2 regions of the Variovorax sp. 05N34 genome follow, and region 2 is predicted to be linked to the other one. Evidence: riboswitches for the same ligand, from Rfam matches in the RefSeq annotation. Region 2 holds a riboswitch; the other holds the start of a gene.
What was found. A riboswitch is a leader RNA that binds a small molecule or an ion and turns the genes downstream of it on or off. The one in region 2 is predicted to bind thiamine pyrophosphate.
Positions count from the first base shown of each region.

Region 1: linked by a shared signal. The riboswitch ahead of AC1DMA_RS02475 (purine-cytosine permease family protein) and the one ahead of thiC (phosphomethylpyrimidine synthase ThiC) in region 2 are both predicted to bind thiamine pyrophosphate.

Region 1 covers NZ_JBFTNI010000001.1:499,074-514,123, forward strand. The annotation lists gene AC1DMA_RS02455 (sulfate adenylyltransferase subunit 1) at 1-459, shown strand, start outside; gene fdxA (ferredoxin FdxA) at 500-829, shown strand; gene AC1DMA_RS02465 (NAD(P)/FAD-dependent oxidoreductase) at 787-1,848, shown strand; gene AC1DMA_RS02470 (phosphatase PAP2 family protein) at 1,871-2,437, shown strand; TPP riboswitch at 2,437-2,543, shown strand; gene AC1DMA_RS02475 (purine-cytosine permease family protein) at 2,618-3,955, shown strand; gene thiD (bifunctional hydroxymethylpyrimidine kinase/phosphomethylpyrimidine kinase) at 3,900-4,745, opposite strand; gene AC1DMA_RS02485 (FAD-dependent oxidoreductase) at 4,793-5,920, shown strand; gene thiS (sulfur carrier protein ThiS) at 5,917-6,114, shown strand; gene AC1DMA_RS02495 (thiazole synthase) at 6,122-6,934, shown strand; gene AC1DMA_RS02500 (thiamine phosphate synthase) at 6,971-7,900, shown strand; tRNA gene AC1DMA_RS02505 (tRNA-Asn) at 7,966-8,041, shown strand; gene AC1DMA_RS02510 (DUF1090 family protein) at 8,222-8,563, opposite strand; gene AC1DMA_RS02515 (helix-hairpin-helix domain-containing protein) at 8,644-9,645, opposite strand; gene AC1DMA_RS02520 (LysR family transcriptional regulator) at 9,770-10,711, opposite strand; gene AC1DMA_RS02525 (FHA domain-containing protein) at 10,802-11,182, opposite strand; gene AC1DMA_RS02530 (hypothetical protein) at 11,251-11,601, opposite strand; gene AC1DMA_RS02535 (DegQ family serine endoprotease) at 11,743-13,215, opposite strand; gene AC1DMA_RS02540 (ATP-binding protein) at 13,318-14,640, opposite strand; gene AC1DMA_RS02545 (response regulator) at 14,648-15,050, opposite strand, start outside.
Region 2 covers NZ_JBFTNI010000016.1:44,049-59,098, forward strand. The annotation lists gene thiC (phosphomethylpyrimidine synthase ThiC) at 1-1,788, opposite strand, end outside; TPP riboswitch at 1,869-1,974, opposite strand; gene AC1DMA_RS28700 (rhodanese-like domain-containing protein) at 2,002-2,547, opposite strand; gene AC1DMA_RS28705 (DedA family protein) at 2,535-2,966, opposite strand; gene AC1DMA_RS28710 (DUF3047 domain-containing protein) at 3,015-3,833, opposite strand; gene AC1DMA_RS28715 (YchJ family protein) at 3,967-4,398, opposite strand; gene AC1DMA_RS28720 (acyl-CoA dehydrogenase family protein) at 4,451-5,581, opposite strand; gene AC1DMA_RS28725 (glutamate carboxypeptidase) at 5,620-6,867, opposite strand; gene AC1DMA_RS28730 (acetyl-CoA C-acyltransferase) at 6,951-8,135, opposite strand; gene aceK (bifunctional isocitrate dehydrogenase kinase/phosphatase) at 8,181-9,995, opposite strand; gene can (carbonate dehydratase) at 10,020-10,721, opposite strand; gene AC1DMA_RS28745 (MerR family transcriptional regulator) at 10,758-11,153, opposite strand; gene AC1DMA_RS28750 (MBL fold metallo-hydrolase) at 11,249-12,310, shown strand; gene AC1DMA_RS28755 (leucine-rich repeat-containing protein kinase family protein) at 12,307-13,638, shown strand; gene AC1DMA_RS28760 (pseudouridine synthase) at 13,658-14,566, shown strand; gene AC1DMA_RS28765 (glucose 1-dehydrogenase) at 14,623-15,050, shown strand, end outside.

The DNA.
Region 1 (15,050 bases), on a different contig from region 2:
ACGGTTGCGCAGGTGCTGAGCCATACGCGCCAGCCGAAAGCCGTGCATGCGGGTCACAGCGCCGGCATCGTGCTAGACCGCGAACTCGACGTGTCGCGCGGCGACTGGCTGCTGGAACCCGGCGCCTTCGAACCGTCGCGCGAGATCACCGCCACCATCGCGTGGCTCGACGACGAACCGCTCGTGGCGGGCCGCGTCTACTGGGCGCTGCAGGGCCATCGCTGGGTCAAGGCGAAGGTGGCGCGCATCGTGGATCGCGTCAACATCACCACGCTGGATTCCGAGCCGGCCGACCGGCTCGAAGCCAATGCGATTGGCGACGTGGTGCTCAGCCTCCAACAGCCTCTGGCCGTGCTGCCTTTCACGCAATCGCGCGCGCTTGGTTCACTGATCCTGGTAGACACCGCTTCGCATCGGACTTCCGCAGCCGTCCTCGTGCGGCCTGCCGCAAACGCCTAAAATTGCCGGTTCCCGCTTACCTTCCCGCTTTGCAATCACCATGACCCACGTCGTCTCCGAATCCTGCATCCGCTGCAAATACACCGATTGCGTTGACGTTTGTCCGGTCGATTGCTTCCGCGAAGGTCCGAACATGCTGGTGATCGACCCCGACGAATGCATCGACTGCGCGGTTTGCATTCCCGAATGCCCGGTCAACGCGATCTACGCCGAGGAAGATCTGCCCGGCGACCAGATCGCCTTCATCAAGCTCAATGCCGAGCTGGCCATGGCCGACGGCTGGAAGAGCATCACCAAACGCAAGCCCGCGCTGCCTGACGCCGAAGAGTGGAAAGACAAGACCGGCAAGATTTCGGAGCTCGTGCGCTGAGCGCGCAAGCGCCCATCGAGACAGACGCGCTGATCATCGGCGCGGGTCCGGTCGGGCTGTTCCAGGCTTTTCAGCTCGGCCTGCTCGAAGTCTCCTGCCATATCGTCGACGCCCTGCCCCGGGCCGGCGGCCAATGTGTCGAGCTTTATGGCGACAAGCCGATCTACGACATCCCCGGCACGCCTGTGACCACTGGTAGAGGCTTGTCGGAGTCGCTGGTGCAGCAGATCGCGCCCTTCAAGCCCCACTTCCATTTCGGTGAGCAGGTTGCCACGTTGGCGCGCCAGGACGACGGACGCCTCCTCCTGACCACTTCGCGAAACACCGCCTTTCTTGCCAGGACAGTGTTCATAGCGGCCGGCGTCGGCGCATTCGTGCCAAAGCGGATTGCCGTCGAGGGCATCGAAGAACTGGAGGGCACCAAGCTTTTCTATCACCCTGACGCATTGGATCGCTTTGCCGGCCAGCGGGTGGTCGTCAATGGCGGCGACGATGCGGCCCTTGAGACCGCACTGGCGCTGGTACCCTTCGCGCGGCACGTCACCCTGCTTCATCGAAGAGACGTCTTCCAGGCTGAAGATGCCAACGTCGCAGCATTGCGGACACACGTCGCGGCGCGGTCGATCCAGCTCGCGATCGGCCAGCCGTCCGCCTTTGACGACGCCCATCTGCAGATCATCACGCCCGACGCGCAGACCGTGTCCGTGCCATTCGATGCGCTCATCGGGTGCCTCGGCATCTCGCCGCGCCTGGGTGCTATCGCCGAATGGGGTTTGGAACTGGTTCGCAAGCAAATACCAGTGGACACGGAAAAGTTCGAGACTCGCGAACGGGGCGTCTTCGCGGTCGGCGACATCAACACCTATCCAGGCAAGAAGAAGCTGATCGTCTGCGGCTTCCACGAAGCGACCCTGGCGGCTTGGGGCGCGACAGCCGTCGTCTTTCCGGGCAAGTCGATCCCGCTGCAGTACACGACCACCAGCACGCGACTGCATACGCTGCTCGGGGTCCAGCATTGACCTTGCCGCTAGGATGCGAGGCATGCAGGAGTTGAATGTCTCGCTTTTTCACTGGATGGCGGCCGGCAACACGCCGCATCCGCAGATCCTGTGGATCGCATCTCTTTTGGCGGTCGGCACGGCTTGGCTTTGCGGGGCCTTGGTCATCGGGGCCGCTTGGCGTCACCCTTCGCAACGCAAATATGTGATTGCGACGCTGGTCGCAGCAGCCGCCGCATCGGTGGTTGCCCACGCCATAGCCGCCGCCGTCAACATGCCTCGGCCCTTCGTCGCGGGTCTGAGCCCAAGCTACATCGAGCACGGCGCACGCGGGTCAATGCCCAGTACACACGCAACGGTCATGTTCGCGGTCGCCTTGATCCTCTGCCTGCGACCGACTCTGCGCATGACCGGTCTTGCGGTCCTTTTGATCGGGATCGTCACCGGATGGGCACGCGTCTACGTGGGCGTTCATTTCCCTTTGGATGTGCTCGGCGGCTTCGTCTTGGCAGTGGCGATCGCGGGAGTGTTCTGGGTGCTGGTGAAGCTGTCGCACCGGTTCATCGATCCGCCGCACAGTTCTACAATCAGATCCGCTTCGCCAGATTGAAGCAATGCTAGGGGTGCCGGTCCGCCGTTTGCGGTGTACCGGCTGAGAGAGTCCCTTTGAACCTGACTGAGGTAATCCTCGCGCAGGGAAGCTGGTCCGGCGGCCGTCACGTTTCTCGCGTGCCTGTCGTGCCGCCGTCGCCTCGCCCACCTGCCAAACAATTTGCATTGGAGCAAATGGATGGCACACACAAAGAACGAGCAGGCGTCGACAGGCGCCAATGAGGCGCTGACGCCGCTCCGCGAATCCGGACGCGTCTTCCGATGGCACGACCACATGGCGCTGTGGTTCAGTCTTGGCGTGGGCTTGCTGGTCATGCAGATCGGCGCCTACCTGGTGCCCGCGGTCGGCACGCGCGAGGCGGCCATCGCCATTGTGCTGGGTTCGTGCATCGGCGCAGGTCTGCTGGCATGGACTGCGCGGGTCGGCTGCGAAAGCGGACTGGCGAGCGCCGGCTTGATGCATGCGACCTACGGCAGCGCATTTGCCCGACTGCCCGTCGTACTCAACATCGTGCAGCTGATCGGCTGGACCACCTTCGAGATCGTGATCATGCGCGAGGGCACCCAGGCCATCGGCAGGCAGGCGTTTGGCTGGTCGCTGGACGGACAAGTGGGCGCGGTCGCAACGACACTCCTCTGGGGCGCCGTGCTCCTGGCCCTGCTTTCTGGATCGATGGTCAAGCTTGTTCGACGGTTCGTGAGCCGGTTCGGCCTGCCGCTGGTCGTGCTGTCGCTGATATGGCTGAGCTGGCAGTTCGCTGCACGGCTTCATGCGAAGGGGCTCGAATCATTCTGGACAAGGCCCGGCGACGGCAGCATGAGCATGTTCGGCGCACTCGACCTCGTCATTGCGATGCCGGTGTCCTGGCTCCCGCTGGTGGCCGACTACGCACGTCATGGCAAGCGGTCCATTGGTGGGCTGGGCGGCGCATTCGGCGGCACATGGTTCGGCTATGCCGTCGCGAACATCTGGTGCTACGCACTGGGGGTGATGGTGGTGAGTGTGGCCGACCCCGGCACGGACATGCTGGCCGCGCTGCTGCTGGCGCAGGGCGGGCTGGTCGCGCTCGGTCTGATCCTGGTCGACGAACTCGACAACGCCTATGGGGATGTTTATTCAGGCTCCGTTTCGGCTCATAGCCTGATGCCACGCTGGAGCATTCGCCGCTGGGGATTGCTGGTCGCGGCGGTCTGCATTGCCTTCGCACTGGTGTTGCCAATGCACTCGCTCGAGCCGTTTCTCCTGATGCTCAGTTCGGTCTTCGTGCCGCTGTACGGAGTGATTCTCGGGCGGCTCGGCCTCGGTACGTTGGTCGAGTCGGTGCAAACGCGGCGGGTGGACTGGACTGCCGCCGCCATCTGGATCGGCGGCATCGTGGTCTATCACGCCTGCGCCGCATGGGCTCCGCGCTGGGGGTCCGCGCTGCCGACGCTCGTGATCACCTTCGTGTTTGCATGGATCACCCGCCCTGCGCCGGCAGGCGGACGGTCGGCACTGGCGCAAAGCCGTGGTTGAGAGGCCCATGCCCGCGACCGATCTTCACATCAGCGCCGGCCGCCATCGCGGCAACGACATAGCCGCGCGCGCGCTCGACAGCCTGCGGCAAGTCATAGCCAAGCGCCAGGTTCGACGCGATGGCGGACGACAGCGTGCATCCCGTGCCATGAAGATTGCGGCTGGCGATGCGCGTCGAAGCCAGGCGCAATCGATCGCCGTTCGCCTGTGCCAGGAGATCGACCACGTCGTCGCCCGGGAGATGACCGCCCTTGAGCAGGACGGCAGTCGTTCCGAGCGCCAGCAGCTCACTTGCCGCGTCGTCGAGCGCGTCGGCGCCGTCGATCGAATGACCGATCAGCAATGCCGCTTCATCGAGATTGGGCGTCACCACGACCGCGCGCGGAAAGAGTTCGCGTACCAAGACCTGCACTGTTTCCGCTGCGATCAGCCTGTCTCCGCTGGTAGCCACCATCACCGGGTCGAGCACGACGTTCGGCAGTTTGTAGTGATCGATCGCCCATGCGACGACTTCGACGATCTCGGGCGCATGCAGCATGCCGAGCTTGACGGCATCGACGCCGATGTCTTCGACGACCGCCTGAATCTGCGCCTTGAGGAAGGCCGGCGGCACGCCATGGATTCCCGTCACGCCCAAGGTGTTCTGGGCCGTCAGTGCAGTGATGGCCGTCATGCCGTAGCAACCCAGGGCCGAGAAAGTCTTGAGATCGGCCTGAATGCCCGCGCCGCCGCCGCTGTCGGAGCCGGCGATCGAAAGGACGCGCGCATAGCGGGAAAATGCATTGGTCATGTCGAAAATTATCGACCACGCGATCAACGACTGTGCCGGAGGGGTGCGTGAAGGCTGACAAGCGCATCGGGCTCAGTCTTCCTTTCGGGTCCGCAGCCATCATCGGCGCCGGTCTGATGGGGCGGCTGCTTGCCGTGACACTGGCGCAAGCTGGCTGCAAGGTCGACCTGTTCGATGCTGCAGGCCCCGACGCCGGCGGCGCCGCAGCGCGGGTGGCCGCCGCCATGCTGGCGCCGCTGGCCGAATCCGCGGTGGCGCCGCCTTCCGTGGTGCGCATGGGCCACTACGCACTCGAACGCTGGCCCGAGTTGATCGAATCCCTCGCCGGGCCGGTCTTCTTCCAGCGCGAAGGAACCTTGGTGCTGTGGCATCGGCAGGACAGCGCGGAGGCGTCTCGGCTGTCGCGCGTGCTCGCCGGGACGCGCGCGGCAGTGCCTGATCTCCCCGCCATGCAAACGCTCGACGCTGAAGGCATCGTTGCCGTCGAGCCCTCATTGGGGCGGCGATTCGCGCAAGGCCTGCTCTTGCCAGGCGAAGGCCAACTCGACAATCGCGAGTTGTTAGCCGCTTTGCTCGAGACGCTCCAAGCGCTGCCTGGGGTGCGCCTGCACTGGCACACTCCGCGCACGCTCGACGACTTCGCGCCCGGATCGCCGGGCCAACCCGAACGCGTGATCGACTGCAGGGGCCTGGGCGCGCGTCCTCAGTGGAACGCGATTCGCGGCGTGCGCGGCGAAGTCATCCGCGTGCACGCACCTGAGGTCACGCTGCGACGCCCGACGCGACTGGTGCATCCGCGATATCCGCTCTACATCGCGCCCAAGCCTGGGAGCGTGTTCGTCATCGGAGCGACCGAGATCGAGTCGGATGACATGTCGCCCGCCAGCGTGCGTTCCACGCTCGAACTGTTGAGCGCAGCGTATTCCGTGCATAGCGGCTTCGCGGAGGCCCGCATCATCGAAATCGCGACACAATGCCGTCCCACCCTTCCCGACAATCTGCCAGCCGTGCGCCACCCGCGCCCCGGTGTGATGCAGATCAACGGCCTGTACAGGCACGGGTTCATGATCGCACCCGCCATTCTCGATATGGCGATGGAGATGCTCGCGAACGGGCACTCGACCCTAGCTGGCCGTTTCGATCTGCCGGCCGGCCTGGAAGAGGCAATCTCATGAAGATTCTGATCAACGACCTTCCTCATACGCTCCCGCCCGAATCCAAGCTCGTCGACGCGCTGCGCCTCATCAACGCCACGCCGCCTTTCGCCGCGGCAGTGAATCGCCAGTTCGTCCCGCGATCGAGTTACTCGTCGCACACGCTGCACGCCGACGACCGCATTGAAGTGATCCGTCCGGTGACGGGCGGCTGAGAACACCATGAATTCCTCTTACCCCGCGAATGACCCGCTCGTGCTGTACGGGCAGCCTTTTCAGAGCCGCCTTCTGCTCGGCACTGCGCGTTACCCATCGCCGGATATCCTCGAAGCTGCGGTTTGCAGGGCGCGACCCGCGATGCTGACCGCCTCGCTGCGCCGCCAGACGGCGGCGTCGGGCACATCCGGCAGCGACAACGGTTTCTGGGACCTTCTGCGGCGACTTGATGTGCCGGTGCTGCCCAACACTGCTGGCTGCCACAGCGTGCAGGAAGTCATCGCCACGGCGCAGATGGCGCGCGAACTGTTCGACACGCCGTGGATCAAGCTCGAACTCATCGGCGACGACTACACGCTCCAACCCGACACGCTGAACCTGGTCGATGCCGCATCGCAATTGATCCGAGACGGGTTTCAGGTATTGCCATACTGCACCGAAGACCTCGTGCTATGCCAAAGGCTCGTCGATGTCGGATGCCAGGCCGTGATGCCTTGGGCAGCGCCAATTGGCACCGGCCGCGGGCCGGTCAATCCATATGCGCTCCAGATGCTGCGCGAGCGCTTGACGGTGCCGCTGCTCGTCGATGCCGGCCTCGGTCTGCCGTCTCACGCCTGCCAAGTCATGGAATGGGGTTACGACGGCGTGCTGCTCAACACTGCCGTTGCACTCGCCCAAGATCCGGTCGCCATGGCGGGTGCATTCGCGGACGCGGTGCACGCCGGTCGAGAGGCGCATCGTGCCGGCGCCATGGCCGCACAGCTCTCTGCTCAGCCGAGCACGCCGGTGCTTGGGACCCCCTTCTGGCATCAAGCCTGAATATCAACCCCGAATGCGGTGGACGCAATGAACATCATGAATTCGCCTGAAGACGCGAGCGCCATCGCACATGCCATCGTCAAGGCGCACGCAGGTCGCTTTGGGGAGAGCAGCAACACGGCCGATGCTTTCTCGTCGACAGGAAGCGTCTATCGCGGCGCCAAGCAAGCATGCGCCGCATTCGGCTTTATCGAAGTCGACGCCGAGTGCCTTGCAAATGCATGGGATGCGCAAACGCGACGCACCGGCACCTTCGATGCAAACGCGTGGCCCGACAACCCGGTCGACTTCGGCATGAGGGCATTCCCGCCCGCTTCTCGCGAAGACGCGTTCCCCCAGTGTCCGCAGAAGTTGGGCCTCTATGCCGTACTGCCAGATTCGCAATGGGTGGGGCGCATGGCCAAGTCTGGCGTGCCGACTGTTCAGTTGCGCTTCAAATCGAAAGACGCGAAAGCAATTGCCCAAGAGGTCCGCGCGGCGGTGGAAGCGGTGCGCGGCACGGAGAGTCTTCTGTTCATCAACGATCATTGGCGTGCAGCCATCGAGGCGAGAGCCTACGGCCTTCATCTCGGTCAGGAAGACCTCGACGCGCTGACACCACAGGATCTGAAGTCGATCCAATCGTCGGGCCTCCGCCTTGGCGTCAGCACGCACGGGTACGCGGAGATGGTGCGCGCTGATGCCGTGAGCCCGAGCTACATCGCGATGGGTGCGGTGTATCCCACTACCCTGAAGCAGATGGCCACGGCACCACAAGGCGTCGCACGACTGGATGCTTACGCTCGGCTGCTGCGAGGCTATCCGCAGGTCGGCATCGGAGGTATCGATGCGGCACGCATGGCCGATGTTCTGGCGACAGGTGTGGGGTCGGTGGCGGTGGTGCGCGCGATCATTTCCGATCCCGATCCCGAAGCCGCTGCGGGCCGACTGATGACCATGATGCGAACGTCGTCGAACTTGGGATGAAAAAAATGCAGGTTGTTGCGTCGAGTCTGAAAAGCCAAAAAACGACGCTATAATTTGAGGCTTGTTCCTCGATAGCTCAGTCGGTAGAGCGCCGGACTGTTAATCCGTAGGTCCCTGGTTCGAGCCCAGGTCGAGGAGCCACTACAAGCCGCAAGGCCTCTGGAAAGCCCGCTACATTTTTGTAGCGGGCTTTTTCTTTGTGATTTCGGTTTGTGCCATTGTTTGCGCCTTTCACTCGCTGCACTTGCGACTTCCGGACTGCGGCCGCGTCTTAGACCGGAGAAGTCAGGCGGGTGGCGCCCCTACTTCTCCACTTCCGATCTACTTCTTCTCAGCCACGAGCTTCCGCAAATCCTCTTCGGCGCGATCAAGATCGAGCCTCAATTGCAGGACCACATTCTTCTGCCGCATGACGCGCGCTTCGTGACTTTCCTGCGAGGCGATTTCATCGCAGCGGCTTCGCAAGGCGTCCAGGGATTCCTGGAGTTGGCGCCGACGCAGCATCTGCCCTCTCGAACGAGCGGCACGCATGTCTTTTTCAAGCGCGGCCTGCTGCGCATAGCAATCAGCCTCAATCTTCTTGGAGGGTTGGGACTGAGCGTTGACATGCGCCGAACACAGAAGGCCAATAGCAACTGCGCTAGTACAAAGGTGCAATTTCATGAGATGGATGGAGTCAAGGGTCGTGACATCTTGCACCAAGTCCATCCGCGGACAAAGCCGCAGATGGAACGAACACTCGATCAGGCGGGGAAGCCTGTCGCAGTTGACATGCCGCGCCGATATGGTTGCGGCGCCACGTAGGATCCGAGAAAGCCAAGAACCCGATCGGACGTGACGCGCCCCATTCCGCGGAAAGAAGCAACGTCTCCTTGAGCAGCGACGCTTCGGAGACTGCCGAGCGTATCAATGCCGCAAGCACTCAACGAGTCCACCGACGTGCCCAGCCAAGGCCGCAATTCGGCAATGGGGGTTTCGCCTGCCGTAGGGACCGGGAGTTCCTTCGCCATCATCAGACCATGGCGCCAAAGATCGATTGGAGAGGCTGAACTGGTGAAGGGACAATCGGTGGCCAGCAACAGGTCGTAGATCTCTCGCGCTTCGCGCTTGCCAAAGTTTTCGCATAGCGAAGCAAGTGTCAGCCGCCGCAATTGGCCGACCGTCTCGAAGCCATGGGCGAGCGCCCTGCTCAATGTGGATGACCTCAGCCCCAGCGAGGAAACGAACGCTGAGTCCACGAGCCCGCGCAGGGCGAGCGCGCGAGCGTCGGACGGCAAGGCGAGCACCGCCTTGCTTTGCTCATGCGCGCGCTCTTCGACATTGGGGTTCGGAAGAAAGTCGAGTCCCACGCGAGCCAGCATTTCACGCAATCTTCCGACAGTTCTTGCGCCGATCGCCTCTTCGTTCAGCAACTCTTGCTCGCTGATGGCCGACAGATCCTCGATGCAGAAGATGCTGAGTTCGCGCAACGCTTCTCTCGCGCTTGCACGCACGGCAAGTTCATCAATCGGCGTCTCGGGCTTGAGTTGGACGGGTGTATCGAGGCGCTGTGGACCTTTCGGGCGCCAGTTGAACGAAGGAAAGGTGAAAGGTGATCCAGAAGGTATGACGTGTTCCCGCACAGCGACTCCGTGTTGTCGCTTTGCTTCAACGATCGCAGCGCGCAGGGCGCCGAGACTTGCCAGCAATTCTTCATCCGGCAGCTGTGCCAGGTCGTCAACGGTTCGAATGATTCGATAGGACATAGCAGAGACATATAGCGGCGACGGGCAAAGTATTGGGAGTCGAAGGATCGTTGTCCATGGCGGGCGCGGATATGCGCTATGCGCCAATTGGATTGGCGCGCTGGGCACGCGCCAGCCTTGACAGCTAAGGGGCCTGAGTAAGCGGCTGGAGGCTCTTCACGACCTGGTCGCGAAACCAGGTGTGGGCGGCATGCCGATGCGTGCGGTCATGCCAGGAAAGATAGATATCCAACGGAGGTACATGCACCGGCAATAGCACTTCCGCCAAACCCAGTTCATTGCTGAAACGCTTCAGCAAAGATGCAGGCAAAAGCGCGACCATGTCGGAATCAGCAAGCAGGTGCGGAGCAGTCAGGTAGTTGGGTGTGACGAACCGGCGATTGCGCCGGTACCCTTGTGCGCCGAGGACCTGGTCCACCGATTCGCCAAAGCAGTTCACTGTGTTTGGCATGATCACAAGGTGCTCGAGCGCCGCAAACTCCTTGGGCGACAGGGTTCGGCCCACTGCGGGATGATCCTTCCGAGCGCCGCAAACGATGTGATCTCTGAACAGCAAACGGTGCCGCAAGTCGCGAAGACTCATGGGCAAAATTCCAGCGGCGAAATCCACTTCGCCGGCCTCCAGCACCTTGTTGAAGTGGGAAGGATGCACGGGATGGCGCGTCAATACGCTGATTCGCGGGAAGGCGGCGCTTAATCGTTTCAGCAGACCTTCAATGAATACGCATTCGAGGTAATCGGTGACCACCATCCGGAACTCATATTGGGTAGTCCCGGGATCGAAGGCCACCGCGTCACCGAGCAGTTCGTCCATCTCTCGGAGGATGCGATCGGCAAAGTCGCGCAGCTGAATCGCCTTGGCGGTGGGTATGAGCCCGCTTCCGCCTCGTACAAGAATCGGGTCTGCGGTGACTGCACGCAGTTGGCTCATCGCACGGCTCATTGCGGGCTGGCTGATTGAAAGCGCGTCCGCCGCTCGCGATACGTGTGAATGATCGATCAGCGCGACCAGGCACTTCAGTAGATAAAAGTTCAGCTCGCCGCTGTCGTTTCTCTTTTGCTGCATGGGTGCTGTTTTCTGCCGGGCACCGGGAGTATCGCACCCGCTTCAGGGGTGCCATGCAGGCCTCGGTTGCTCCCCGAAGCCGCGCCGACCTCAGGCTTTGCCGCTGAGCTTGAGCATGTCGATGTCGGATAGTTTGCCGGGAATGGTCACGAGCCGAAGCGCCTCGGCTGCACCAATCGGAGATTCGCTTGCCAGAAAACGGATCTGATAGCTGCCGATCTTGATCTCGTCACCGCTGCTCAAGGCGCTCACATCACCCCGATCACCGTTGACGTAGGTTCCGTTGTGGCTTTGAAGATCGCGGATCGTCATCGCATTCCCGACGGTTTCGAAGACAGCATGAGACCTGCTCACCAACGGACTGTCCAGAACCAGATCGCAGCTGTCGGCGCGACCGATGACAAATGGCGTCCCCGTGATGTTGACCTGCTTGGCCGACCCGTTTTTCTGCAGCACGATAAGTCTTGGCATCGTTCAAATCCTGGAGGCGGGAGAGACTCCCGATCGAAACCCGATCGCGCAACAGCAGCGACGCTCGACTACAACACCGGGTGACCGGTCGTGAACATACACGAGTCAGGGCCGTTGGCGGAGCTAGATGAATTTGACGAGGACTTGTCTTCCTTCTCCAGGAAGTCGCCGGCGACGCTTTCGCCCATGCCCACCGGATTCCTCGGCTTGCCGAACGGCGCGAGCCCCTGCAACACCCGTAGGGCTGACGCACCCTGGATCAGCGCTTCCGAATAATCGGGCAATCCTTGCGTCGACGAATCGATCGGCCGGTACCCAAGGCAGTCCTCGGTCTCCGCCTGTACCGGTTCCATCAGCACCCAATGAAATTCATTCGGTTCCAACTCGAGAACAGTGAGCGCAATGTCGCGGAGTGCCATAGGGAAATCTCTTATTCAGCCGTTTCAAGAATTGTTACAGCTGCCAGAAATATCCGCCAAGGTAATTTGGCACATTGCGCCTCGGCCGGGCCGCGAACCGGGTACTAAGTCTCGAACACGGTGTCGCAGCCCGTATCCGGGTCAGCTCAGGCGAACAGGCACGAAGATCTTGTCGCCATCGCGCTGGATGAGCAAGGCAACCGACTTGTCGGCCTTGGCCACGACGGCGCGGACCTGATCGATGTTTTTCGCAGGCGTGCCGTTGATGGCAAGCAGAACGTCGCCAGTCTGGACGCCGGCCAAGGCAGCCGGACCGCCGACGTTGACGATCAGCAGGCCACCGTCGACCGAGGCCTCGCGCTGCTCTTCAGGTTGCAGCGGTCGCAGAGCCAAGCCGAGCTTGCCTTGATTCCCTGCGTCGTCGTTCTTCGCGACGGTTGCGGCCTTGTCCGAGGCGTCGCCGAGCTTGGCGGTGATCTCTTCGCGCGAGCCCTGGCGCCACACTTCAAGCGTGATCTTGGTGCCGGGCTTCTTCTGGCCGATCACTGCGGGCAGATCGCCCGAAGACACGATCGCATCGCCATCGACCTTGCGGATGACGTCGCCCGAGCGCAATCCGGCCTGATCGGCGGGGCCGCCCTTCTCGACGTTCGAGACCAACGCGCCTTCGGGCTTGTCGAGCTTGAAGGAATCGGCGAATGTCTGATTGACCTCTTGCACCGCGACGCCCAGACGGGCATGGCTCGCCTTGCCAGTGGCGACGATCTGATCCTTGATCTGGATCGCCACGTCGATCGGAATCGCGAACGAAACGCCTTGGTAGCCACCGCTGCGGCTGTAGATCTGCGAATTGATGCCGACCACTTCGCCGCGCGTATTGATCAGCGGACCACCGGAATTGCCGGGATTCACTGCCACGTCGGTCTGGATGAACGGAACGTAGCCGTCGTCAGGCAACGAGCGGCCCTTTGCGCTCACAACGCCAGCGGTCACGGTGTTCTCGAATCCGAACGGGGAACCGATTGCGAGCACCCATTCGCCGACCTTCAGATCCTTGGTCTTGCCCATGGCGAGAGTCGGCAGGTTCTTCGCATCGATCTTGAGAACGGCGACGTCCGTCTTCGGATCGGAGCCCAGCACCTTCGCGTGGAACTCGCGGCGGTCGGTGAGCTTCACGGTGACGTCCTTGGCGTCCTTCACCACGTGGGCATTGGTCAGGATGATGCCGTCGGCGCTCACGATGAAGCCGGAGCCCTGGCCGCGAACCGGCACTTCACGCTGCTGCTGCTGACCGCGCGGGCCGATCTGGCCCTGGAAGCGGCGGAAGAATTCGAACATCGGATCATCCGGGTCCATTCCCTGCATGGCTTGGGGCCCTTCCGAAGCAGCCTTGGTACCGACGACGCTGATGTTGACGACAGCAGGGCCGGTCTCGGCGGTGATGCTGGAGAAGTCAGGCATGGAAACCTGCGGTGCGGCGGCGAGCGCTGTGGCCGTGGGCGTGGAACCCAGGGCGTTGGCGCTGGTGTAGGCACCTGTGGCGGCGGCGCCGATCAGACCGGCTGCGGCCAGCGAAAGGACAAGTGCCCGGGGAGAGTTCAAACGGTTCTTCATTTGTGATCCTTTCGAGGGTTTTGAAATCAACGAAAGGAATGTCGCGCCGCACGCTTAAGCGCGCCTTAAATTCAGGCGCGTCTGATGGCGCTCCGGGCGCACTTAGATGTCGGGTGCGAAGCGAACCACTACGCGAAGACCGCCGAGGGTTTTTGAATGATCGAGCGATACGGTGGCACCGTGCAGCTCGGCGATTGACTTCACGATGGCGAGACCGAGTCCACTGCCGGGCACCTGCGGCTCGCCGGAACGGTAGAAGCGATCGAGCACCCGCTCGCGTTCATCTGCGGCAATGCCAGGGCCGCTGTCGTCGACCGTGAGTTCGACTCCATCTGCGAGCCTGAGAACAGCGACGTCCACGCGGCCACCGCCCGGCGTGTACTTGACGGCGTTGTCGAGGAGATTTCGGACCATCATTCGCACTGCCTCTGCCTGACCGGTGACCGTCGCCGGATCCGCCCGTACGAGTCCGACGTCGATGTCTTGCGCCTGCGCTGCGGCAACTGCATCGGAGATTGCCAGACGGACTACCTCCGGCAGGCTGATGGTTTCGCGCTCCGCCCCCGCCGCCGCGCTGGCCTCGTGCCGCGCCAACGCGAGCATCTGCTCGACAAGCCTGGCCGCACGGTCGATGCCCGCAGCCAGCCTCGCGATAGCAAGGTCGCGGGTGGGTTGATCGGGCGCGCGCTGCAGCCCCTGCACCTGCAGCTTGATTGCGGTCAACGGCGAGCGCAGTTCGTGCGCCGCATCGGCCACGAAGTGCTTCTGCGCGTCAAAGGCCTTCTGAACACGATCGAAAAGCAGATTGAGTTCATGCACCAGCGGCCGAACTTCCTCGGGAAGGTCGTCTTCGCTCAAGGGCGACAGATCATCGGCCTGCCGCGCGGCAACCTGCCCGCGGACGCGCGCGACCGGCGCAAGCGAACGGCTGACCACCCACCAGACGACCAGCATCAGCAAAGGCGCAGCGAGCGCGATCGGGCCGACCGTGCGCAACGCCAGCGATCCCGCCATTCGGCGGCGAGCGGCCATGTCCTGTGCGACCTGGATCACCAATGGGCCGGCTTGCATCGAAAACACGCGATAGGTCGTGCGCCGCGCCTGGACGTTCGAAAATCCCAGGACCGCTCGCTGAGGCAGTGCCGCCTGAGCGGCGGACTCGAAGATGCGGATGCCGTCGGCGGTCCAGACCTGTACGATGAATTCGAAGTTTTCTTCGCCCGCGCCAAGACCACCGAGTCCGCCCACAGTCGCGCTGGGCGGCAGCCCGGCACGCAGCGAAAGCGCCATTTGCTGCATGTGGTGATCAAAAATGTCGTCGGCTTCGTGAAGCACTGTCCTGTAGGCCACGAAGCCCTGGATGCCGGCGGCCATCAGGATGGCGGCAAGGAGAAACCACAGGAGACGCGCACGAAGTGATTTCATGCGCCCGTCATTCCTTGGGAACCATGTAGCCGACGCCGCGCACATTCCGGATCAGGTCGGCGCCGAGCTTCTTTCGCAGTCCGTGTACGTACACCTCCACGGCATTGCTGCTGATCTCGTCCTTCCAGCTGTAGAGCTTTTCTTCGAGCTGCGCCCGGGACAGCACCATCCCCGGACGCGCGAGCAGCGGCTCCAGCACCGCCCATTCGCGGGCGGAAAGCATTACCGGCTGCCCGGCAACGCTGACTTCGCGGGTGGCCGGATTGACCGTCACACCCTTGTGCTCATAGACCGGCTCCGCCCGCCCGGAGGCTCGGCGCAAAAGGGCGCGAATGCGCGCCAGGAGCTCGTCGAGATCGTAGGGTTTCAGCACGTAGTCGTCGGCGCCGGCATCCAATCCCTCGATACGC
Region 2 (15,050 bases):
GTCGACGCCCTTCTGCGCCGCGTACTCGCGCACTTCCTGAGTGATCTTCATGGAGCAGAACTTGGGGCCGCACATAGAGCAGAAGTGCGCGACCTTGCTGCTGTCCTTGGGCAGCGTCTCGTCATGGAATTCGCGCGCGGTGTCGGGGTCGAGGCCGAGGTTGAACTGGTCCTGCCAGCGGAATTCGAAGCGGGCCTTGGAAAGCGCATCGTCGCGCGCTCGCGCTCCAGGATGGCCCTTGGCCACGTCGGCCGCATGCGCAGCGATCTTGTAGGCGATGATTCCCTGCTTCACGTCGTCGCGATCGGGCAGGCCCAGGTGCTCCTTCGGCGTGACATAGCAAAGCATCGCGGTACCGGCCCAGCCGATCATGGCGGCGCCAATGGCGCTGGCGATGTGGTCGTAGCCCGGCGCGATGTCGATGGTCAGCGGGCCGAGCGTGTAGAACGGCGCCTCATGGCAGTGCTTGAGCTGCTCGTCCATGTTGGCCTGGATGAGATGCATCGGCACGTGGCCCGGGCCTTCGATCATGGTCTGCACGTCGTGCTTCCATGCAATCTGCGTGAGCTCGCCGAGCGTGCGCAGTTCGGCGAACTGGGCTTCGTCGTTCGCATCCGAAGCGCAGCCGGGACGCAGACCGTCTCCGAGCGAGAAGCTCACGTCGTAGGCCTTCATGATGTCGCAGATGTCTTCGAAGTGCGTGTAGAGAAAGCTTTCCTTGTGATGCGAGATGCACCACTTGGCCATGATCGACCCGCCGCGCGAAACGATGCCGGTGCGCCGGTCCGCCGTGAGATGAATGAAGGGCAGGCGCAGCCCGGCGTGAATGGTGAAGTAGTCGACGCCCTGCTCGGCCTGCTCGATCAGCGTGTCGCGGTAGATCTCCCAGGTCAGGTCTTCGGCCACGCCGCCGACCTTTTCGAGCGCCTGGTAGATGGGCACCGTGCCGATCGGTACCGGGCTGTTGCGCACGATCCAGTCGCGCGTGGTGTGGATGTTGCGGCCGGTGGAAAGGTCCATCACGTTGTCCGCGCCCCAGCGGATCGCCCACACGAGCTTCTCGACCTCTTCTTCGATGCTGCTCGTCACGGCCGAATTGCCGATGTTGGCGTTGATCTTGACCTTGAAGTTGCGGCCGATGGCCATGGGCTCGACTTCGGGGTGGTTGATGTTGGCCGGGATGATGGCGCGGCCCCTTGCGACTTCGTCGCGCACGAACTCCGGCGTGATGATCTTCGGGATGCTCGCGCCCATGGGGTTGCCGGCCAGGCGCTTTTCTCGCGCGGCGTCGGCCAGGTATTCGGCCATCCACTCGCGGCGGCCGTTCTCGCGAAGGGCGACGTATTCCATCTCCGGCGTGACGATGCCGCGGCGTGCGTAGTGCATCTGCGTGACGTTGCCGCCGGCTTTGGCGCGCCGTGGCGTGCGCTGCAGCGCAGCGGCGGCGGCACGCAGGTCGGCGATGCGCTGGGAGTCGCGGTCGACGTTGGTGGCGCCATCGTCGAGCGCAAGGTGCAGGCGGCCTTCGTAGCTTTCGGTGTCGCCGCGTTCGGCGATCCATGCGCCGCGCACGCCCGGAAGGCCGCGCCGCACGTCGATGTCGGCCGCCGGATCGGTGTAGGGGCCGGAGGTGTCGTAGAGCGATACGCGCTCGCCGTTGGTGAGCAGGACTTCGCGCACAGGCACGCGCAAATCGGCTCTGCTGCCCGATATGGCGCTCTTGCTCGAAGCGGGAAAGGGCTCGCGCGTCAGCGTGAGGAGGGAGGCGAACTTGTCGACGGCATTCATGCGGGGCACTCCTGGTTGTGGGACAACGGGTGCTCCGCGATCGCTCCGGACGGCATCGGTCACAGGGGACGGACGGGATGCCGGGGAGTCGCAGCTCTTCTTACGCTGGTATGAACCAGATCAAGTTCGCGGGTTCGGCCGCTTGGCCATCTCAGCACACATCTGCGTGCACCCCGGAGCGGGACCGATTCTAGGCCCGTCCCGCGAAAGGGATCAAGCGGGATTGGCCGCGACGATGGACGAATCGACGGCAGGCGATGTCTCGCCGGACTGCGCCACCCAGGCGTCGAGACCGCCTGCGAGGACGCGCACGCGGGTCACTCCGGCATTGCGAAGTACCCGCGCCGCCGCAATGGCGGAGCCGTCATCGGGGCAATCGCAGAAGACGACGAGTTCGCGGCCGTCCGAGAAGGCTTCGAGACGCTTGGGCAGCTGCTTGAGCGCAATGCCGAGGGCGCCCGGGATCGCACGACCGTCGAGCGCCCGCGCTTCGTCCGAGCGCACGTCGATCAGCGTCAGCCCGGCGCCGGCCGCCATCGCGGCGCGCAGGGCAGCGGCTTCGATGCGCTCGATGTCGAGAGATCGAAGAGCCATGCGGCGTTGCCGATAGCGCCAGAGCACGAATGCACCAAGCAGCACGAGGCAGATCACCGTCGCGACCATCCCGATGCTGGAGAGCACCGAAAGGACATCCGTGATGGCGGCATGGAACACGCGTCCGATCAGGAGGAAGCCCAGCGTCCAGATCAACGCGGCCACCGTTTCATAGGATAGAAACCGAGATTCGACATTCCGAGCGCGCCTGCCATGGGCGGCGCAACCACCGACACCCCCGGCACGAACTTGGCGGCAATCAGCGACAAGCCGCCCCAGCGCCCGAGGATGGATTCGCTGTGCTTGACGCAGGAATCGGGCGACAGCGAAATGCGGCAGAGCAGCCGCATGACCCGGTACCCCCAGCGGCGTCCGGCGATGAACCAGACGCCGTCGCCGAGGATGTTGCCGAGCACGGCGGCCAGCGTCACCGCGAGGAAAGAGACCTGTCCGCCAAAAGTCAGTCCGCCGGCAACGATCAGGAAAGGCACCGCCGGCACCGGCGCGCCCAGCCGCGTCGCCAGGGTGGCGACGAACACCACGGCGGGGCCTTGGCTGGCGAGGAGCGAGACGAATTCGTTCATGTCGGCGATATGTGCGATATGGGGGCGGTTTCGATGGTTTCGAGGCCGCTATTGCGCAGGTTTCGCCGCGCCGGACGCGGGTGCGGAAGCAGTGGCACCGCGCAGATCGATGTCCGAGAAATACGAGATCCCCCGAGACTTGGTGTTGTCCGCGTCCGCCTGGATCGCCACGCCCACCACATCGGGCAGCGTATCGCCAGCCTCGGCGCCGAAGGCTCGCTTGTAGTCGGCCACCAGGTTCCGGCGCTCGCTGAGCCAGCCGCCGGCCTTGTCGGTCGCGCCCGATTCGATGACGTCCATGCGGATGCGCTTGGTGAAGGCATTGTCGAACTCGCTGCCCTTGCTTTCCTTGACGTCCCAGACGTAGCAGAGGGTTTCGGTGGGTACCGTTTCGCCGGTCGAGCCTTTTGCCAAGGCGAGCTTGGTTCGCTCACCCACGGACAGCCGGTCTGACGGGAAGTCGAAGAACACGCAGACCTTGGCCGCGCCATCGTCGCCGCCCTTGGTGCGCAGATCGGCGCCTTCCACGAATTCCTCGACCTTCCAGCGCCAGGCCAGCGTGGCCTGGTCGTTGAGCTGAACGCGCGTGGCATGAACCAGATTGCCGTAGGACTTGTCGGCGTCGACCTTGAGCACCTTCTGGCCGTCGAGTTGGGTGATCTCGAACTTGGTCGGCGCCTTGTTCGGCAAGGTCGTGAAGCGCCATGGTGCGGGCGCTTGCGGGCCTGGCGCAGTCGAGAACGCCGTCAACACGCCCTCTGCGCGGGCCGCCGGGACCGCTATGCAGGCGATCGCGGCCACAACAGGGAATGCCGTCGCGGACAGCGAAGGCCGCCGGTGTCCAAACTGGAATCTTTTGTTGTCCATGGCTGGCCCCTGTGGCTGGTGGTTGAGGGTGGAGTGTGATCCAGGCGCGCCACAAGATAAATACCCCTTTTGGGAACTGCTCTGTCTCCCGCCTGCACACAATCGCGCCGTGCGCCGCGGCACGGCCGTCCTGTCAGTGCAGATCGCCGTCCACGTAGTACCACCGGTGCAGCGGCCCGCTCTCCTCGCGGACGAAGCGGCTGCGCTCGTGCAGGCGAGATGCGACGCCGGCACTGCTGCGCTGTCGGGCGACGAATTCGACTTCTGCATGGTCCGCGTCGAGGACCGAACGCGAGCGCACGTCGAGCCCGAGCCATTTCACGCCGGGCTCGAAGCCGATCGTCGCCGGCCGCGTCGAGGGGTGCCAGGTCGCAAGCAGATAGTCCGCCCGCTCGCGCACGAAAGCCGTGTAGCGCGAGCGCATGAGCGATTCGGCATCCGGAGCTGGCGTGTTGTCGAAATCGTCGACATAGCGCCCGCAACACTGCGCGTAGGCGAGCGGGAGTTCCCGCCGGTCGCGGCGCCCGCAGGGACAGGGAATACGGGCAGGATCGGGAGCAGGCATGGGGTATTGGCGAGGGGTTCAGCGCGTATTGTGCAGACCCTCGCGTAAACCCTTAGGCCAGGGCGCGCTGAATCAGCAGCTTCTGGATGTCCGAAGTGCCTTCGTAGATCTGGCAGACGCGCACGTCGCGATAGATGCGCTCCAGCGGAAAGTCATTGACGTAGCCATAGCCGCCGAGCGTCTGGATCGCTGCGCTGCAAACGCGCTCGGCCATCTCGCTCGCAAAGAGCTTGGCCATCGCCGCTTCCTTGAGGCACGGGCGGCCTGCGTCTCGCAGGCTGGCGGCATGCCAGATCAACTGGCGCGCCGCTTCGATCTGTGTGGCGCAATCGGCCAGCCTGAAGCCCACCGCCTGCTGGTCGAAGATGGCGCCGCCGAAAGCCTGGCGCTCCTTCGCGTAAGCCACGGCGACATCGAATGCGCTGCGCGCCATGCCGACGCTCTGGGCGGCAATGCCGATGCGCCCGCCTTCGAGCGCACCGAGCGCGATCTTGTAGCCCTCGCCTTCCTGGCCGATGAGGTTCTCGAAAGGAATGCGGCAACTGTCGAAATTGATCTGCGCGGTGTCGCTCGAATGCTGGCCGAGCTTGTCTTCGAGGCGTGCAACGTTGTAGCCCGGCGCATCGGTCGGCACGATGAAAGCGCTCATCCCGCGCTTTCCGGCGCCCTTGTCGGTGACCGCAATGACGATGGCGACCTGGCCGTTCTTGCCGCTGGTGATGAACTGCTTCACGCCATCGATCACCCAGCCTTCGGCGTCCTTGCGCGCCGTGGTGCGCAAGGACGATGCATCGCTGCCGGCTTGCGGCTCGGTGAGGCAGAAGGCGCCGAGCATCTGTCCCTGTGCGAGCGGCTGCAGCCACTTCTTCTTTTGCTGCGCATTGCCGTAGCGCATGAGGATGGCGTTGACCGGGCAGTTGGTCACGCTGATGGCGGTGCTGGTGCCGCCGTCGCCGGCAGCAATTTCTTCGAGCACCAGCGCGAGCGTCAGGTAGTCGAGCCCGGCGCCGCCGTCTTCTTCAGGCACGCAGATGCCATAGGCCCCGAGTGCCGCCAGGCCTGTGTGCGCCGCTTTCGGAAAGCTGTGCTCGCGGTCCCAGCGCGGCGCGTTGGGCCAGAGCTCGGCTTGCGCGAACTCGCGAACGGCGTCGCGGATCGCTTCCTGGTCGGCGTTGAGCAGCATGGCGGGTTCCTTGCTTTCTTGTCGTGCTTGGAGGTTGTCTACTTGGCCTGCCCGAGATCCATGATCAGCTTGCTGGCCATGTACAGGCGACGCGGAATGGCGCTGGTGTCCACGTACTCGGCCTTGTCGCTGTGATAGCCGAAGCCGGGCAGGCCCAGGCTTTCGATCACCGGCTTGCCCGACAGCGCGGCGTAGGCGGCGTCGGTGCCGCCGCCGGTGCGCTCGACGATGGTGAGTTCGCCGCCGGCTTCCTTGTAGTAGCCGATGGCCTTGTCGACCAGCTTGCGGCCGCCCTCACCTGCATTGAAGGCCGGCCGACCGCGCGTGATCAGCACTTTGACGTCGGCATCGGGCAGCTTCTTCTGCTGGGCTTTCTCTTCGAGCGTCTTCATGGCGGCGTCGAAGTCTTCGTTCTTCGCGTAGCGAACGTCGGCATTGAGCGTAGCGCTCGCGGGGATGATGTTGGACACCGCGCCGGCCTTGGCGATGGTCCAGTTGAAGCGCAAGCCTTTCGCCTTGTCGTCGATGCTCATCGTGCGCAGGACGAGATCGGACGCCTCGACGAGCGCGTTCACGCCGAGCTCGGGTGCGGCACCGGCGTGCGAGGCCTTGCCCGTGATGTTGACCTGCACATAGGCGATGCCGGAGGTGCCAAGCGAAAGGTCTTCCTTGCCGGCGCCCGTCGGCTCGAAGGACAGCACGTAGTCCGCCTTGGCCGCTTCTTCCTGAATCAGGTCGCGCGAGCCGAAGGAGCCCTTTTCCTCGTCCGTATTGAACAGCACCGTGATGCTGCCGAAGTCCTGGAAGCCGCGCGCCTTGAGCAGCTTGAGCGAATGCACGATGACCGCGTTGCCGCCCTTGTCGTCAGCGATGCCGGGGCCGTACGCCTTGTCGCCTTCGACCTTGAATGGCGCCTTTGCGAGGATGCCCTTCAGGTAGACCGTGTCCATGTGCGAGATCAGCAGCAGGTTCTTGCCGCCCTTGCCTTTGAGCTTGCCGACGATGTTGTCTCCGACGACGATGCCGGCCGACTTGCTGCGCGTGACGGTGAAACCCAGCGACTTCAGTTCGTCTTCCAGGTACTTGCCGGCCGATGCGAGCCCTTCGGCATCGCCCGTGCCCGTTTCGATGTTGACCAGGTTTTCGAGCGTCTTGATGACCGCTGGCTTTTCAGCGGTTGCAGCATCGAACAAGGCCTGGTCGCGCGTCTGGCTCCAGACGGCGGGGGCGATGAAAGCGGAAGCGAGCAGCGCGGCAACTGCGCTGCGGTGGAAGGCCGGATGCATGTGAACAGAGTCTCCAAAGGGGAAAAAACGGGGCTTCATTCTAGGCAGCCCCTTTGTGCGGATGAGAGCGAACTCAGAGCGGATCAGAGCAGTTCGATCGCCACCGCCGTGCCTTCGCCACCGCCGATGCACAGCGTCGCAACGCCGCGCTTCTTGCCGCGCTGCTGCAGCGCATGGATCAGCGTGACCATGATGCGCGCACCGCTTGCACCGATCGGATGGCCCAGGGCGCAAGCGCCGCCGTGCACGTTGACGATGTCGTGCGACACCGAGAGCTCGTGCATCAGCGCCATCGGCACCACCGCGAATGCTTCGTTCACTTCCCACAGGTCGACGTCCTTGACTGTCCATCCAGTCTTCTTGAAGAGCTTGGCGACGGCACCGACCGGTGCGGTGGAGAACCACTCCGGCTGCTGGGCGTGCGTGGCGTGCGCGACGAGCCGGGCGATGGGCTTTGCACCGTACTTCTTCGCGGTGCTCTCGGTCATCATCACGAGCGCAGCGGCGCCGTCGTTGATGGACGAGCTCGATGCCGCCGTGATGGTGCCGCCATCCTTCTTGAAAGCCGGCTTGAGCGTCGCGATCTTGTCGAGCTTGACCTTGCCGGGTCCTTCGTCGATGTCGATGACCGTTTCGCCCCCGCGGCCCTTGACGGTCACGGCGGCGATTTCAGCCTTGAATGCACCCGACGTGGTCGCTGCCTTGGCACGCTCTACGCTCGCGATGGCAAAGGCGTCCTGCTGCTCGCGCGTGAACTTGTACTTGGCCGCGCAATCCTCGCCGAAGGTGCCCATCGAACGGCCCGGCTGGTAGGCGTCCTCGAGGCCGTCGAGCATCATGTGGTCGAAGATGCGGTCGTGGCCCATGCGGTAGCCGCCGCGGCCCTTGAGCATGAGATAGGGCGCGTTGGTCATGCTTTCCATGCCACCGGCCACCATCACGTCATGCGTGCCTGCGAGCAGCATGTCGTGCGCGAGCATCGCCGCCTTCATGGCCGAGCCGCACATCTTGCTGAGCGTCACCGCGCCCGCGCTATCGGGCAGGCCGCCCTTGTAGGCCGCCTGGCGCGCCGGCGCCTGGCCCTGCCCCGCCATGAGGCAGTTGCCGAACAGCACCTCGCCGACGCTGTCGGCCGTGATACCCGCACGCTCCACGGCGGCCTTGATGGCAACGCCGCCGAGGTCATGCGCTGCAAGAGAAGAGAAGTCGCCCTGGAAGCCGCCCATGGGGGTGCGGGCTGCGCCGACGATCACGATCGATTCGCTCATGAAAATGCTCCTTCAGTGGTCTTGGAAAGTGGTCAGGGAAAGTGGTCAGAAATAAGGGTTGTGGCTGTCGTGACGAAAGCGCTGCGCCTCGTCATACGGAAAAACGTCCAGCATGTGGCCGGCCTGGATGCGCTGCTTGTGGCTCTGCCAGAAAGCCGCGTCGAGGAGATTGGCGTGATGCGCCATGAAGGCTTCGCGCACAGCCGGATTGCCAAGCAGGAAGGGGCCGAATGTCTCCGGGAAAACATCCTTTGGGCCGACGGCATACCAGACCTCGCCGCTCATCTCTTCCTCTTCGTTGCGAGGCGCCGGTACCTTGCGGAAATTGCAGTCGGTGAGGTATTCGATCTCGTCGTAGTCATAGAACACGACCTTTCCGCCGCGCGTGACGCCGAAGTTCTTGAACAGCATGTCGCCCGGAAAGATGTTGGCGGCCACCATGTCCTTGATCGCATTGCCGTATTCGATGACCGCATGCTCGAGCTGCTTGCCTGCGCGCTTGGCATGGTCGGGATGATCGAGCTGGTCGAACGCCTCCTGCAGGTAGATGTTGAGCGGAATCATGCGGCGCTCGATGTAGACATGCTTGAGCACGATCTCCATCTCCCCATTCCCGTCGCGGTCGCCGATCTCGAGCTGGCTGGGCGCGAAGTTCCTGATCTCCTCGATGAGTTCGGGCTCGAAGCGGTCCATCGGAAAACCCACGTCGCTGTACTCCAGCGTGTCGGCCATGCGTCCGACGCGGTCGTGTTGCTTCACCAGCATGTACTTGCTCTTGATCTGCTCGCGCGTGGTGTCCTTCTGCGGTGGAAAGAAGTCCTTGATCAACTTGAACACGTATGGAAAGGACGGCAGGTCGAACACCAGCATCACCATGCCCTTGATGCCCGGCGCGATGCGGAACTTGTCGGTCGAATAGTTCAGGTGGGAGAGAAAGTCGCGATAGAAAAGCGTCTTGCCCTGCTTGGCGAGCCCCAGTGCGTTGTAGATTTCCGCGCGCGGTTTCCTGGGCATGAGCGATCGCAAAAACTGCACGTAGGCCGACGGTACTTCCATGTCGACCATGAAATACGCACGCGCAAAGCTGAAGAGCATCTGCAAGTCTTCTTCGCCGAAGAGCACTGCATCGACATAGAACTTGCCCTTGCCGTCATGCAGGATGGGCAACGAAAAAGGCAGCTCCGTGAAGCCGTTGATGATCTTGCCGACCACATACGCGCCCTTGTTCCGATAGAAGAGACCCGACAGCACCTGCACCTGGAAATTGGCGCGCAGCTTGATCTGGTGAAAGCGCCCGAGGATTGCGGCCGCCACGCGCTCCGCATCGCGGCGCATGTTGGCGTAGCCGCTGCCTTGCAGCGCATAGTCGTCCAGGATGCACTCAATGGTGTCGGCGAGCGTTTCCTGTGCCGGGTAGTAGGCGCGATAGGTCGGCGCACCGCGCGGCTCGATGTACTCCGTGCTGATGGCGGGGCGCACGAAGATGAAGTCGTTCTGAAAATACGCCCGGTGCAATATCTTGGTCGTCACCGAGTTGAAGAAGGTCTCCGCCAACTCGGGCTGGTGATGATCGACCAGCAGCCCGATGAAGTGCAGCTTGATCTGGTGCCAGACGTCCATCGGCTGCTCGCCGGCCTTGAATTCCTTTTCGAGCCGCGCAACGGCTTCGTTCACACGCAGGTCGTAGAACTCGATGCGCTCCCGCTGCGCTCGCTGCTGTCCGTGCCAGTCCGCCGTCTCGAAGCGATGCTTGGCACGCGACGACTCGGCACGAAACAGCCTGTAGTGCCGATCGAAGCCGTCCCGCATCGCCTTGGCGACGTCGTAGGCAAGCGGCGAATCGAGGCGCTGCGGAAACATGGCTTCGGCCGATAGCCTGGCGAACTACTTGGCGGACTCGGACATGGTCAGTTCGCCGGGCTTGCTCCACTTGTAGCGAATGCGCTGCACCGCGGCGCGATACTGGTTCTCGATCGGCTTGTTGCCGTCGACGGTGATGCCGAGGTCCTGGATGAGCCCGTCGTGCACGCCGAAGGCCCAGCCATGAATCGTGACGGCCTGCCCGCGGCTCCATGCGTCGACCATCACCGTGCTGACGGACACATTCACCACCTGCTCGGCGACGTTCAGCTCGCACAGCGCGTCGGCGCGTGCTGCTTCGGGCAACGTGTCGAGCATCACGCGATGCCGGTCGCGCACGTCCTGGATGTGGCGGATCCAGTTGTCCGCGATGCCGATGCGCGCGCCTTCGAGGGCGGCCTGCACGCCCGAACAACCATAGTGGCCCACCACCATGATGTGCTGCACCTTCAGCCGCTCGACGGCGAACTGGATCGCCGACAGCGCGTTCAGGTCGGAATGCACCACGATGTTTGCCACGTTGCGGTGCACGAACACCTCGCCCGGCTCCAGCCCGGTGATCTGGTTGGCCGGCACACGGCTGTCGGAGCAGCCGATCCACATGTAGCGCGGGGTCTGCTGCTTCACCAGGCTGGTGAAGAAGCCAGGACGGTCGCGCTCCATGCGTGCGGACCACGCCCGGTTGTGGGCGAACAGATCGTCGAGGGTTTCGGGTGCGTTTTCCATGGTCGTTCTTGGATGAGTTGAAGGTGAGATTGGCGCTCAGCGCGTCTTCTGTCTTGCGGCGCGCGCGAGCGCGGCGCGTGCCTGTTCTTCCTGCTGGCGGACCTCGGCGAGGTTGGCTTGCAGCTCCGACAGTTGGGATTCGAGCTGTTCGCGATGACTGCCCAGCACGCCCAGGAAGCGCTGCAACTGCAAGGCCGTGTCGCGCGGACTGTCGTACATGTCGAGGATTTCCTTGACCTCGGTCAACTTCAGACCGAGTCGCTTGGCGCGCAGGGTGAGCGTCAGGCGGGTCCGGTCGCGCGCCGTATAGATCCGCTGCATACCAGCTCGCCGCGGCGCGAGCAGGCCCATGTCCTCATAGAAGCGGATGGCCCGTGTGGTGAGATCGAACTCCTTGGCGAGTTCGCTGATGGTGAAGGTCTGCGACGGCATGAGAATGGCTCAAAAGCAATGAGTAAGCGCGCCGGAGCGGCACTGCCTACAATGGTGGCTCCTTGCCATGACGTTTACGTTAACGTCAATCGTACATGAACCTCCTCGAACGCGAACTCCATTACCCCCACGGCGACACATTGCCGGCCCCCGGGGAGGCGCTTGAAGTCGCTCCCGGCGTGCGCTGGATCCGAATGGCGCTCCCCTTCGCGCTCGATCACATCAACCTCTGGCTGCTGCGCGACAAGATCGACGGCGTCGAAGGCTGGACGGTGGTCGACTGCTGCATCTCCCACGAAGCCTCGCGCAAGCAGTGGGAACAGATCTTCGAAACACAGTTGCAGGGTCTGCCGATCCTGCGCGTGATCGTGACCCACATGCACCCGGACCACATCGGCCTGGCTGACTGGCTGTGCAAGCGCTGGAACGCGCCGCTGTGGATCAGTTCGACCGACTATCACGTCGCACGGGTGCTGACCTCCACGGGCGACACGCTGGCCGGCGGCGATGCCGCCGCGGATTTCTTTGCGACCCACGGCCTCACCGACCCGGAAGCAATCGCCAAGATCCGCGCCCGCAGCAACTACTACTCGAACATGGTGCCGTCAGTGCCGGACAGCTTCGTGCGCATGCTGGACGGCGACGTCGTCCAGATCGGCGGCCGGGGCTGGCGCTGCATCAGCGGCTATGGCCATGCGCCCGAGCACATTGCCCTGTATTGCGAGGAACTCAATGCGCTCATTGGCGGCGACATGATGCTGCCGCGCATCTCGACGAACGTGAGCGTGCATGCCGGCGAGCCGGAAGCCAATTCGCTCCGGCTCTTCCTGGACAGCATCGAGCGCTTCAAGTCCTTGCCTGAGAACACGTTGGGTCTGCCTTCGCACGGGAAGCCTTTCACCGGCATTCATCGCCGCGTCGAGCAGCTCAAGGAACACCACCGCGACCGCCTGGCCGAACTGCTCGAAGCCTGCATCGCCAAGCCGCACAGCGGAGCCGAAGGCTTGCCGATTCTCTTCAAGCGCGCGCTCGACCTGCACCAGATGACCTTCGCGTTGGGCGAGACCATCGCGCACCTTCATCTGCTGTGGTTCTCGGGACAGTTGCAGCGTCGGCGCGGCGAGGACGGGGTCTACCGGTTCGGCACCTTCGCATGAACACGTTGAGCCAACTGCGCGCGGGCGAGTTGGCCGGATCGCAGCGGCTGAATCTGGGCGGCGGCCTCTCGGAGTTCCCGCGCGAGATCTTCGACCTTGCCGACACGCTGGAGGTTCTGGACCTCTCCGGCAACGCATTGAGCGCGTTGCCGGACGATCTTCATCGGCTGCACCGGCTGCGCGTTCTGTTCTGCTCCAGCAATCGGTTCACCACGCTGCCAGAGGCCATCGGACGTTGCCCGCGACTCAGCATGGTCGCGTTTCGGGCCAACGATATCGGCGAGGTGCCGGCGGCCGCACTGCCGCCCGAGTTACGATGGCTGATCCTGACGGGCAACCGGATCGAAGCACTGCCCGCCGAAATCGGCCGCTGTACGAAGCTGCAGAAGCTGTTGCTGGCCGGGAACCGCTTGCGCGCCCTTCCGCCCGAGATGGCGGCCTGTCGCGCACTGGAGCTGGTGCGCATTTCCGCCAATGAGCTCGACGCACTTCCTGCCTGGCTGCTCTCGCTGCCAAGGCTGTCGTGGCTGGCATTCGCGGGCAATCCGTTCGACGAAGCACCTGAAGCGACGGCGCTCGACTCCCAGCCGACTGCAGCGATCGATTGGCGGCAGCTCTCGCTTCAGCAGAAGCTGGGCGAAGGCGCTTCCGGCGTGATTCATCAGGCCGAATGGCGCCAGCCGGATGGCGGCACGCGGCCGGTCGCGGTCAAGCTCTTCAAGGGCGCGGTGACCAGCGATGGATGGCCGCACAGCGAGATGGCAGCATGCATCGCGGCCGGCACGCATTCCAACCTCATCAGTGTGCTGGGGCGCATCCAGGATCACCCCGAGGCCACGCCGGGACTCGTGCTGGAACTGGTGCATGCAGGCTTCGGGAACCTGGCAGGGCCGCCGAGCTTTGACTCGTGCACCCGCGATGTCTACGCGGAGGGCGCAGCCTGGTCTGTCCCCATCGCACTGCGCATGGCCAGCGGCATCGCTTCGGTCACCGCCCAACTGCATGCGCGCGGCATCCTGCACGGCGACCTGTACGCCCACAACATCCTGTCGAATGTCGAGGGCGATGCTTTGCTCGGCGACTTCGGTGCCGCATCGTTCCTTCCCGCTGACGACAACGCGCGAGCCCACGCGTTGCAGCGCATCGAGGCGCGCGCCTTCGGTTGCCTGCTCGAAGAGCTGCTGGCGCACTGCGCGCCAAGGACACGAGACGAGCATGCGACTTTTGCGCTTCTCTCCGACCTTCGAGCGCGCTGCATGGATGCCGAGGTCATGGCGCGCCCAGCCTTCGGCGAAATGGCTGCCGCACTGGCCGCGGCTGGCCTCTGACGAACGAGTCTCGCGACTTATGCGCGCCTTGCCGTTGCCCATGCGAGATGGCGTCGGTGCAAGCTGCGTCTCTCTGCCGGACGGCGACTGGCCGACCATCGCGGCCTTCCTCGTGCAGCGCTTCGCGGCGATCCCGCGATCGACCTGGGACGCGCGCATGCGGGCCGGTGACGTGGTCGACGAGCACGGCGTGCCGGTCACTGAGGCGCGACCCTATGAGCCGCGGCTGCGCGTCTACTACTACCGCAGCCTCGAAGCCGAGCCCCGTGTTCCGTTCGAAGAGCGCATCCTTTTTCAGGATGAGCACCTGTTGGCGGTCGACAAGCCCCATTTCCTGCCCGTCACGCCCGTCGGCAAGTACGTGCAGGAAAGCCTCCTGGTGCGGCTGAAGCGCAAGCTGGGCATCGAAGATCTGGCACCCGTTCACCGCATCGATCGCGAGACAGCCGGGATCGTGCTGTTTTCGGTGCAACGCGCGACACGTGGCGCCTACAGCGCATTGTTCGCCGACCGGGCGATCACCAAGCAATACGAAGCCGTCGTGCATCGCGCCGACGGCTTCGCGCCGCCGGCCTTGCATCGGAGCCGGCTCGAGCCGGACGATCATTTCATGCGCATGAGAGAGGGCTCGGGGGAGGCCAATGCCGAGACCCGCATCGAGGTGCTGGCGACTGGTGAAGGGTGGGCGCATCTCGGCCTCTCGCCGGTGACGGGCCGCAGGCACCAATTGCGCGTGCATTGCGCGGCGCTCGGAATGCCGATCCTGAACGACGCCATCTATCCCCTGCTGCTGCCCGAAGGCAGTGACGACTTCGACCGACCGTTGCAGCTGCTGGCCAAGGAGGTTCGCTTCCGCGACCCGGTGAGCGGTATCGAGCGGCGCTTCACCAGTACGCGGTCGCTCGCACTGCCGGTGGCGCCAATGTGACGCCACTCGGCCGCGTGTCGCACTAAGCTGCTCACGAAACTCAGGAGACACGCACCATGGACACGACCCAACTTTTCTCGCTCGAGGGCCGCACCGCCCTCATCACCGGCGGCTCGCGCGGCATCGGCCGAATGATCGCCGAAGGCTTTCTGGCGCAAGGCGCGCGCGTCTACATCTCGGCCCGCAAGGCTGACGCCTGCGACCAGACCGCAAAGGAGCTCTCCGCTTTCGGCCATTGCGTTTCGCTACCGGCCGATGTGTCCACCATCGAAGGCGCGCAAGCCTTGGTGGACGCCTACGCCAAGCACGAAGGCTCGCTCGACATTCTGGTCAACAACGCCGGCGCCGCATGGGGCGCGCCTTACGAAGAATTCCCCGAAAGCGGTTGGGACAAGGTGGTCGACCTCAACCTGAAAGCGCCGTTCTTCCTCACGCAGGCGCTCACGCCGATGCTCAAGAAGGCTGCGACAGACCATCTCGCGAA